DNA from 2 places in the Heyndrickxia faecalis genome. Region 1 is predicted to be linked to the other one. Evidence: a T-box and tRNA genes for the amino acid it is inferred to sense, from the RefSeq annotation. Region 1 holds a T-box; the other holds one or more tRNA genes.
What was found. The T-box of region 1 lies ahead of leuS (leucine--tRNA ligase). A T-box ahead of a tRNA ligase gene usually reads a tRNA of that ligase, here a tRNA-Leu.
Positions count from the first base shown of each region.

Region 2: it encodes a tRNA-Leu, which carries the amino acid that the T-box ahead of leuS (leucine--tRNA ligase) is inferred to sense. The anticodon was not compared.

Region 1 covers NZ_CP158453.1:1,296,332-1,299,733, reverse strand. Annotated here, with positions in the region: gene leuS (leucine--tRNA ligase) at 1-1,806, opposite strand, end outside; T-box leader at 1,875-2,081, opposite strand; gene ABR335_RS06125 (MDR family MFS transporter) at 2,136-3,323, opposite strand.
Region 2 covers NZ_CP158453.1:25,872-29,273, forward strand. Annotated here, with positions in the region: rRNA gene ABR335_RS00120 (16S ribosomal RNA) at 1-1,542, opposite strand, end outside; tRNA gene ABR335_RS00125 (tRNA-Ala) at 1,663-1,738, opposite strand; tRNA gene ABR335_RS00130 (tRNA-Pro) at 1,748-1,824, opposite strand; tRNA gene ABR335_RS00135 (tRNA-Arg) at 1,832-1,905, opposite strand; tRNA gene ABR335_RS00140 (tRNA-Leu) at 1,916-2,004, opposite strand; tRNA gene ABR335_RS00145 (tRNA-Gly) at 2,017-2,091, opposite strand; tRNA gene ABR335_RS00150 (tRNA-Lys) at 2,162-2,234, opposite strand; tRNA gene ABR335_RS00155 (tRNA-Val) at 2,242-2,317, opposite strand; rRNA gene rrf (5S ribosomal RNA) at 2,326-2,441, opposite strand; rRNA gene ABR335_RS00165 (23S ribosomal RNA) at 2,809-3,402, opposite strand, start outside.

The DNA of each region.
Region 1 (3,402 bases):
GTACAGCCGGAGCGTATCGGCCCCGTGTGACTCAAGAATGTCATCCGGATTAACGACATTGCCGCGCGATTTGCTCATCTTTTCATGGTTCGCGCCCAGGATCATGCCTTGGTTGAACAATCTTTGGAATGGTTCTTTCGTTGACACCACCCCGATATCGTACAAAAATTTATGCCAGAAGCGGGCATACAGCAAGTGCAGCACCGCATGCTCGGTTCCGCCGATGTACAGGTCAACCGGCAGCCATTTTTTCAGCTTTTCCGGATCGGCAATCGCTTTATGATTTTTCGGATCGATGAAACGGAGGAAGTACCAGCAGCTTCCCGCCCATTGCGGCATTGTGTTTGTTTCGCGCCGGCCTTTTTTCCCTGTTTTCGGATCGACAACATTGACCCAGTCTTCCACATTCGCAAGCGGTGATTCACCTGTTCCGCTCGGTTTGATTTCCTTCATTTTCGGAAGCATGAGTGGCAGCTCTTCTTCCGGCACGGCCGTTATGGTCCCGTCTTCCCAGTGGATAACCGGGATCGGCTCGCCCCAGTAACGTTGGCGGCTGAACAGCCAGTCACGCAGGCGGTATGTCACTTTCTTCTGTCCGATCCCTTTTTCTTCGAGCCACTCGATCATGCGTTTAATCGCTGCCTGTTTATCCAGCCCGTTTAAAAATCCGGAATGGACGTGTTCGCCGTCACCGGTATAGGCTTCTTTTTCAACGTTGCCGCCTGCGACGACTTCTTTAATCGGCAAATCGAATTTGCGGGCAAATTCATAGTCGCGTTCGTCATGGGCCGGCACCGCCATGATTGCGCCTGTCCCGTAGCTCATTAATACATAATCGGCAATCCAGATTGGCATTTTTTCGCCGTTCGCCGGGTTCACGGCATACGCCCCCGTAAATACGCCGGTTTTGTCTTTCGCAAGGTCCGTCCGTTCAAGGTCGCTTTTTAATTGCACCTCGGCAATGTAAGCCTGAACTGCATCGGCCTGCTCATCTGTTTTGATTTTATCCACAAGCGGGTGTTCCGGCGCAAGCACGGCATAGGTCGCCCCGAACAGCGTATCCGGGCGGGTCGTGAAAACGGTAAACGTTTCATTTGTGCCTTCAACCTGGAATGTCACTTCCGCCCCTTCCGAACGGCCAATCCAGTTGCGCTGCATATCCTTAATGTTTTCCGGCCAATCCAGCTCCTCAAGGTCTTCAAGAAGGCGGTCTGCATAGGCGGTAATTTTCAACATCCACTGGCGCATCGGTTTGCGGATGACCGGATGCCCGCCGCGTTCGCTCTTGCCGTCAATGACTTCTTCGTTTGCCAGCACGGTTCCGAGCGCAGGGCACCAGTTGACTGGCACTTCATCAATATAAGCAAGCCCCTTTTTCCACAGCTGCAGAAAAATCCACTGCGTCCATTTATAATATTCCGGATCAGATGTGTTGATTTCCCTATCCCAATCATAAGAAAACCCGATCGATTTCATCTGGCGGCGGAACGTATTGATATTTTGAATCGTGAAAACAGCCGGATCATTGCCGGTATCAATCGCATACTGCTCAGCCGGAAGCCCGAATGCATCCCACCCCATCGGATGGAGGACATTATATCCTTGCATCCGTTTCGTCCGCGACACGATGTCGGTCGCCGTATAGCCTTCCGGGTGCCCGACGTGAAGGCCTGCCCCCGACGGATACGGAAACATATCCAGGCAATAAAATTTCGGTTTATTTTCGTCTTCACCGGTACGGAACGTGTGATGCTCTTCCCAGTACTGCTGCCATTTCTTTTCGATTTTCCGGTGGTCAAAACTCATGACAGACTCCTCCTTTTTTATGTATCGACATTGACAATATAGGACGCAAAAAACCTCCCATCCCAAGAAAAAGGGACGAGAGGGTTCTCCCGCGGTACCACCCAAATTAGTGCAAGCACTCACTTTAAGTCCTTAACGCGGAATACGGCAAATACTAAAACGGGTTCATATTTGCAACTCAAAGGCGAGTTCACGGGGTTCCCTGATTGGCTTGCACCTCCCGCCAATTCTCTTGTTTCAGTGCCGCCGTTACTGCTCCTTGTCAACGTTCTTCTATCGTTTATTCAATTTATAACCTATTTTACAGAAATTCATTCCCGGTTTCAACATTATTTTCCTGCCACCTCAGAATGCGGTTTTTTTGCGAGCGGGCGGTCATACAACAAGGCCAGTAAAAGGGAAACGGCGAGAAAGAAAATGAGCAATCCGAACAATGCCTTCATGCCGAATGCATCTGCGACAAACCCGCCTACAACAGGGCCAATCATTCTGCCGCATGTTGCGACACTGTTAATGATGCCCTGGTAAAACCCTTCCCGCCCTTTCGGCGAAAGCGTATTGGCAACTGCGGGCACAGCCGGCCAGACAAGCATTTCCCCGACCGTTAAAATGCCCATTGCCACTGCAAAACCGGGAAAATGCCCGGCAAAGGCAACGACAGCGAATGACAGCATAAAAATGGCCGTCCCAGCAACAATTTGCTGTTTGACTTCCGGCAAGAACCGCTTTAAAAACGACAAAAGGAGCGGCTGGCCGAGCACGATGATCGCGCCGTTCAATGTCCAAAGAAAGCTGTACTTGTTCAGCGATATATGAAGCGTCTGCGTATAAGTGGAAATCGTAGCCGTCCATTGCGTGTACGCCGTCCATGCCAGGAAATAAGCAAAGCATAATATGATGAGGGATGCCACTTGCGCCCTTCCTGCACTTTTGGCAGAAACAGCGGCTGCTCCCGCATACCCAGCATGTTTTTCGGCAATATTCCGGTAGCCGAAGATGGCAATCGCCATAAAAACGAGAAAAAGTGCAAGATTCGCTGCAAAAATAAGGTCAATGGAATAAGAGGCAATCACACCGCCCAGCGCGGCACCGAGTGCAACCCCGATGTTGTTGGCGACATAGATGGCATTGAACGCTTTTCTCCCTCCGCCTTTCCAAGCCGCGCCCGCCATTGCAAGGATCGCCGGGCCGATCATACCGGAACCGAGCCCGATTGCGCCGAGGAAAAATACATAATCCGGCCAAGCGTGGTTCCATGTCAAGCCGGCAAGCGCAACGGCGGAAATCAGGCCGCCCAGCAGCACGGAACGATAACCCCCGATTTTATCATGCAAATAGCCGCCCAAAAGACTGCCGATGACGCTTGTAAAATTATTCAGCATGAGCACGAGCCCGGCGATAAACAGCGATTTGCCGAGATGATCGTGAATATAGATTGAATTTAACGGCCACAAAAAAGAAGCGCCAGTCATATTGACAGCCATGCCAATGACGAGCAGCCACACAGTTTTTGGCAAAATGAATGCCCCCCTGCTAATGAATCGGTCAAAGGAAATTGTAGGGGTTTTTCCCGGCAGTTACAAGCATTCTTGCAAA
Region 2 (3,402 bases), 1.3 Mb from region 1:
CCAGCCGCACCTTCCGATACGGCTACCTTGTTACGACTTCACCCCAATCATCTGTCCCACCTTCGGCGGCTGGCTCCGTAAAGGTTACCTCACCGACTTCGGGTGTTACAAACTCTCGTGGTGTGACGGGCGGTGTGTACAAGGCCCGGGAACGTATTCACCGCGGCATGCTGATCCGCGATTACTAGCGATTCCGGCTTCATGCAGGCGGGTTGCAGCCTGCAATCCGAACTGGGAATGGTTTTCTGGGATTGGCTTAACCTCGCGGTCTCGCAGCCCTTTGTACCATCCATTGTAGCACGTGTGTAGCCCAGGTCATAAGGGGCATGATGATTTGACGTCATCCCCACCTTCCTCCGGTTTGTCACCGGCAGTCACCTTAGAGTGCCCAACTCAATGCTGGCAACTAAGGTCAAGGGTTGCGCTCGTTGCGGGACTTAACCCAACATCTCACGACACGAGCTGACGACAACCATGCACCACCTGTCACTCTGTCCCCCGAAGGGGAAGGCCCTGTCTCCAGGGAGATCAGAGGATGTCAAGACCTGGTAAGGTTCTTCGCGTTGCTTCGAATTAAACCACATGCTCCACCGCTTGTGCGGGCCCCCGTCAATTCCTTTGAGTTTCAGCCTTGCGGCCGTACTCCCCAGGCGGAGTGCTTAATGCGTTAGCTGCAGCACTAAAGGGCGGAAACCCTCTAACACTTAGCACTCATCGTTTACGGCGTGGACTACCAGGGTATCTAATCCTGTTTGCTCCCCACGCTTTCGCGCCTCAGCGTCAGTTACAGACCAGAGAGCCGCCTTCGCCACTGGTGTTCCTCCACATCTCTACGCATTTCACCGCTACACGTGGAATTCCACTCTCCTCTTCTGCACTCAAGCCTCCCAGTTTCCAATGACCGCTTGCGGTTGAGCCGCAAGATTTCACATCAGACTTAAGAAGCCGCCTGCGCGCGCTTTACGCCCAATAATTCCGGACAACGCTTGCCACCTACGTATTACCGCGGCTGCTGGCACGTAGTTAGCCGTGGCTTTCTGGCCGGGTACCGTCAAGGCGCCGCCCTGTTCGAACGGCACTTGTTCTTCCCCGGCAACAGAGTTTTACGACCCGAAGGCCTTCTTCACTCACGCGGCGTTGCTCCGTCAGACTTTCGTCCATTGCGGAAGATTCCCTACTGCTGCCTCCCGTAGGAGTTTGGGCCGTGTCTCAGTCCCAATGTGGCCGATCACCCTCTCAGGTCGGCTACGCATCGTTGCCTTGGTGAGCCGTTACCCCACCAACAAGCTAATGCGCCGCGGGCCCATCTGTAAGTGACAGCCGAAGCCGTCTTTCCTTTTTCCTCCATGCGGAGGAAAAAACTATCCGGTATTAGCCCCGGTTTCCCGGCGTTATCCCGATCTTACAGGCAGGTTGCCCACGTGTTACTCACCCGTCCGCCGCTAACCTTTTAAAAGCAAGCTTTTAAAAGGTCCGCACGACTTGCATGTATTAGGCACGCCGCCAGCGTTCGTCCTGAGCCAGGATCAAACTCTCAGTAAAGATGTTTGATAAAAGCTCAAAAAGAATTTGACGTTTCGTTTTGTCCAGTTTTCAAGGAACAATCACAAACAGCAACTTTTAAAGTATAACACTTATTTATTTAGAAGTCAATACTTTTTTTGGTGGAGCCTAGCGGGATCGAACCGCTGACCTCCTGCGTGCAAAGCAGGCGCTCTCCCAGCTGAGCTAAGGCCCCGAATTTGAATGGTCGGGAAGACAGGATTCGAACCTGCGACCCCATGGTCCCAAACCATGTGCTCTACCAAGCTGAGCTACTTCCCGTATATAGCGCGCCCAAGAGGAGTCGAACCCCTAACCTTTTGATCCGTAGTCAAACGCTCTATCCAATTGAGCTATGGGCGCATATATCGAATGGTGCCGAGGACCGGAGTCGAACCGGTACGGTAGTCACCTACCGCAGGATTTTAAGTCCTGTGCGTCTGCCAATTCCGCCACCCCGGCAAGAGAAAAAAATGGAGCGGAAGACGGGATTCGAACCCGCGACCCCCACCTTGGCAAGGTGATGTTCTACCACTGAACTACTTCCGCAAAAATTCAGGTCAAAGAATTTCAGGCCGTCTTTGAACAGGCTGAAATTCTTATTTCCTGCTAAATATGATGAGCCATGCAGGATTCGAACCTGCGACCCTCTGATTAAAAGTCAGATGCTCTACCAACTGAGCTAATGGCTCATATTTATGGTGGAGGATGACGGGATCGAACCGCCGACCCTCTGCTTGTAAGGCAGACGCTCTCCCAGCTGAGCTAATCCTCCGTATTATGGCCCGGCAACGTCCTACTCTCGCAGGGGGAAACCCCCAACTACCATCGGCGCTGGAAAGCTTAACTTCCGTGTTCGGGATGGGAACGGGTGTGACCTTTCCGCCATTATCACCGGACCTGTATAATTTTGGGATGTGTTCCCTGAAAACCGGATGGGAGAAAAAACTGTAAACGGAGAACGCGTTTCTAACTTTGAGAATTGTCTAGCTCCAGCGCCTATCGGCTAGCGTATTTCTGCGCTTTCTCCCTACGATAAGTCAACATCGGCTCGCCTTTAGGGGCTCGCCGTGTTTCCTTTATCTCAGTCGAAAGCTCCGAAATCCGTACGCCGATGAGCGAGGCGCTTCCGCTTTTCTATTGTCCAGCTCCGGTGCCTAGCCCCTCGAGGTCGAATAACCTGCCCGTCACGGAGCCAAAAGACGGCTCCATGCCGGTCAGAACATTCGCTTGTCGGGGCTAAACAAGGCACCTCCGCTTTTCTATTTGGTTAAGTCCTCGATCGATTAGTATCCGTCAGCTCCACGCGTCGCCGCGCTTCCACCCCGGACCTATCAACCTGATCATCTTTCAGGGATCTTACCAGTATAAACTGTGGGAAATCTCATCTTGAGGGGGGCTTCATGCTTAGATGCTTTCAGCACTTATCCCTTCCGCACATAGCTACCCAGCGATGCCTTTGGCAAGACAACTGGTACACCAGCGGTGCGTCCATCCCGGTCCTCTCGTACTAAGGACAGCTCCTCTCAAATTTCCTGCGCCCGCGACGGATAGGGACCGAACTGTCTCACGACGTTCTGAACCCAGCTCGCGTACCGCTTTAATGGGCGAACAGCCCAACCCTTGGGACCGACTACAGCCCCAGGATGCGATGAGCCGACATCGAGGTGCCAAACCTCCCCGTCGATGTGGACTCTTGGGGGAGATCAGCCTGTTATCCCCAGGGTAGCTTTTATCCGTTGAGCGATGGCCCTTCCATGCGGAACCACCGGATCACTAAGCCCGACTTTCGTCCCTGCTCGACTTGTAAGTCTCGCAGTCAAGCTCCCTTATGCCTTTACACTCTGCGAATGATTTCCA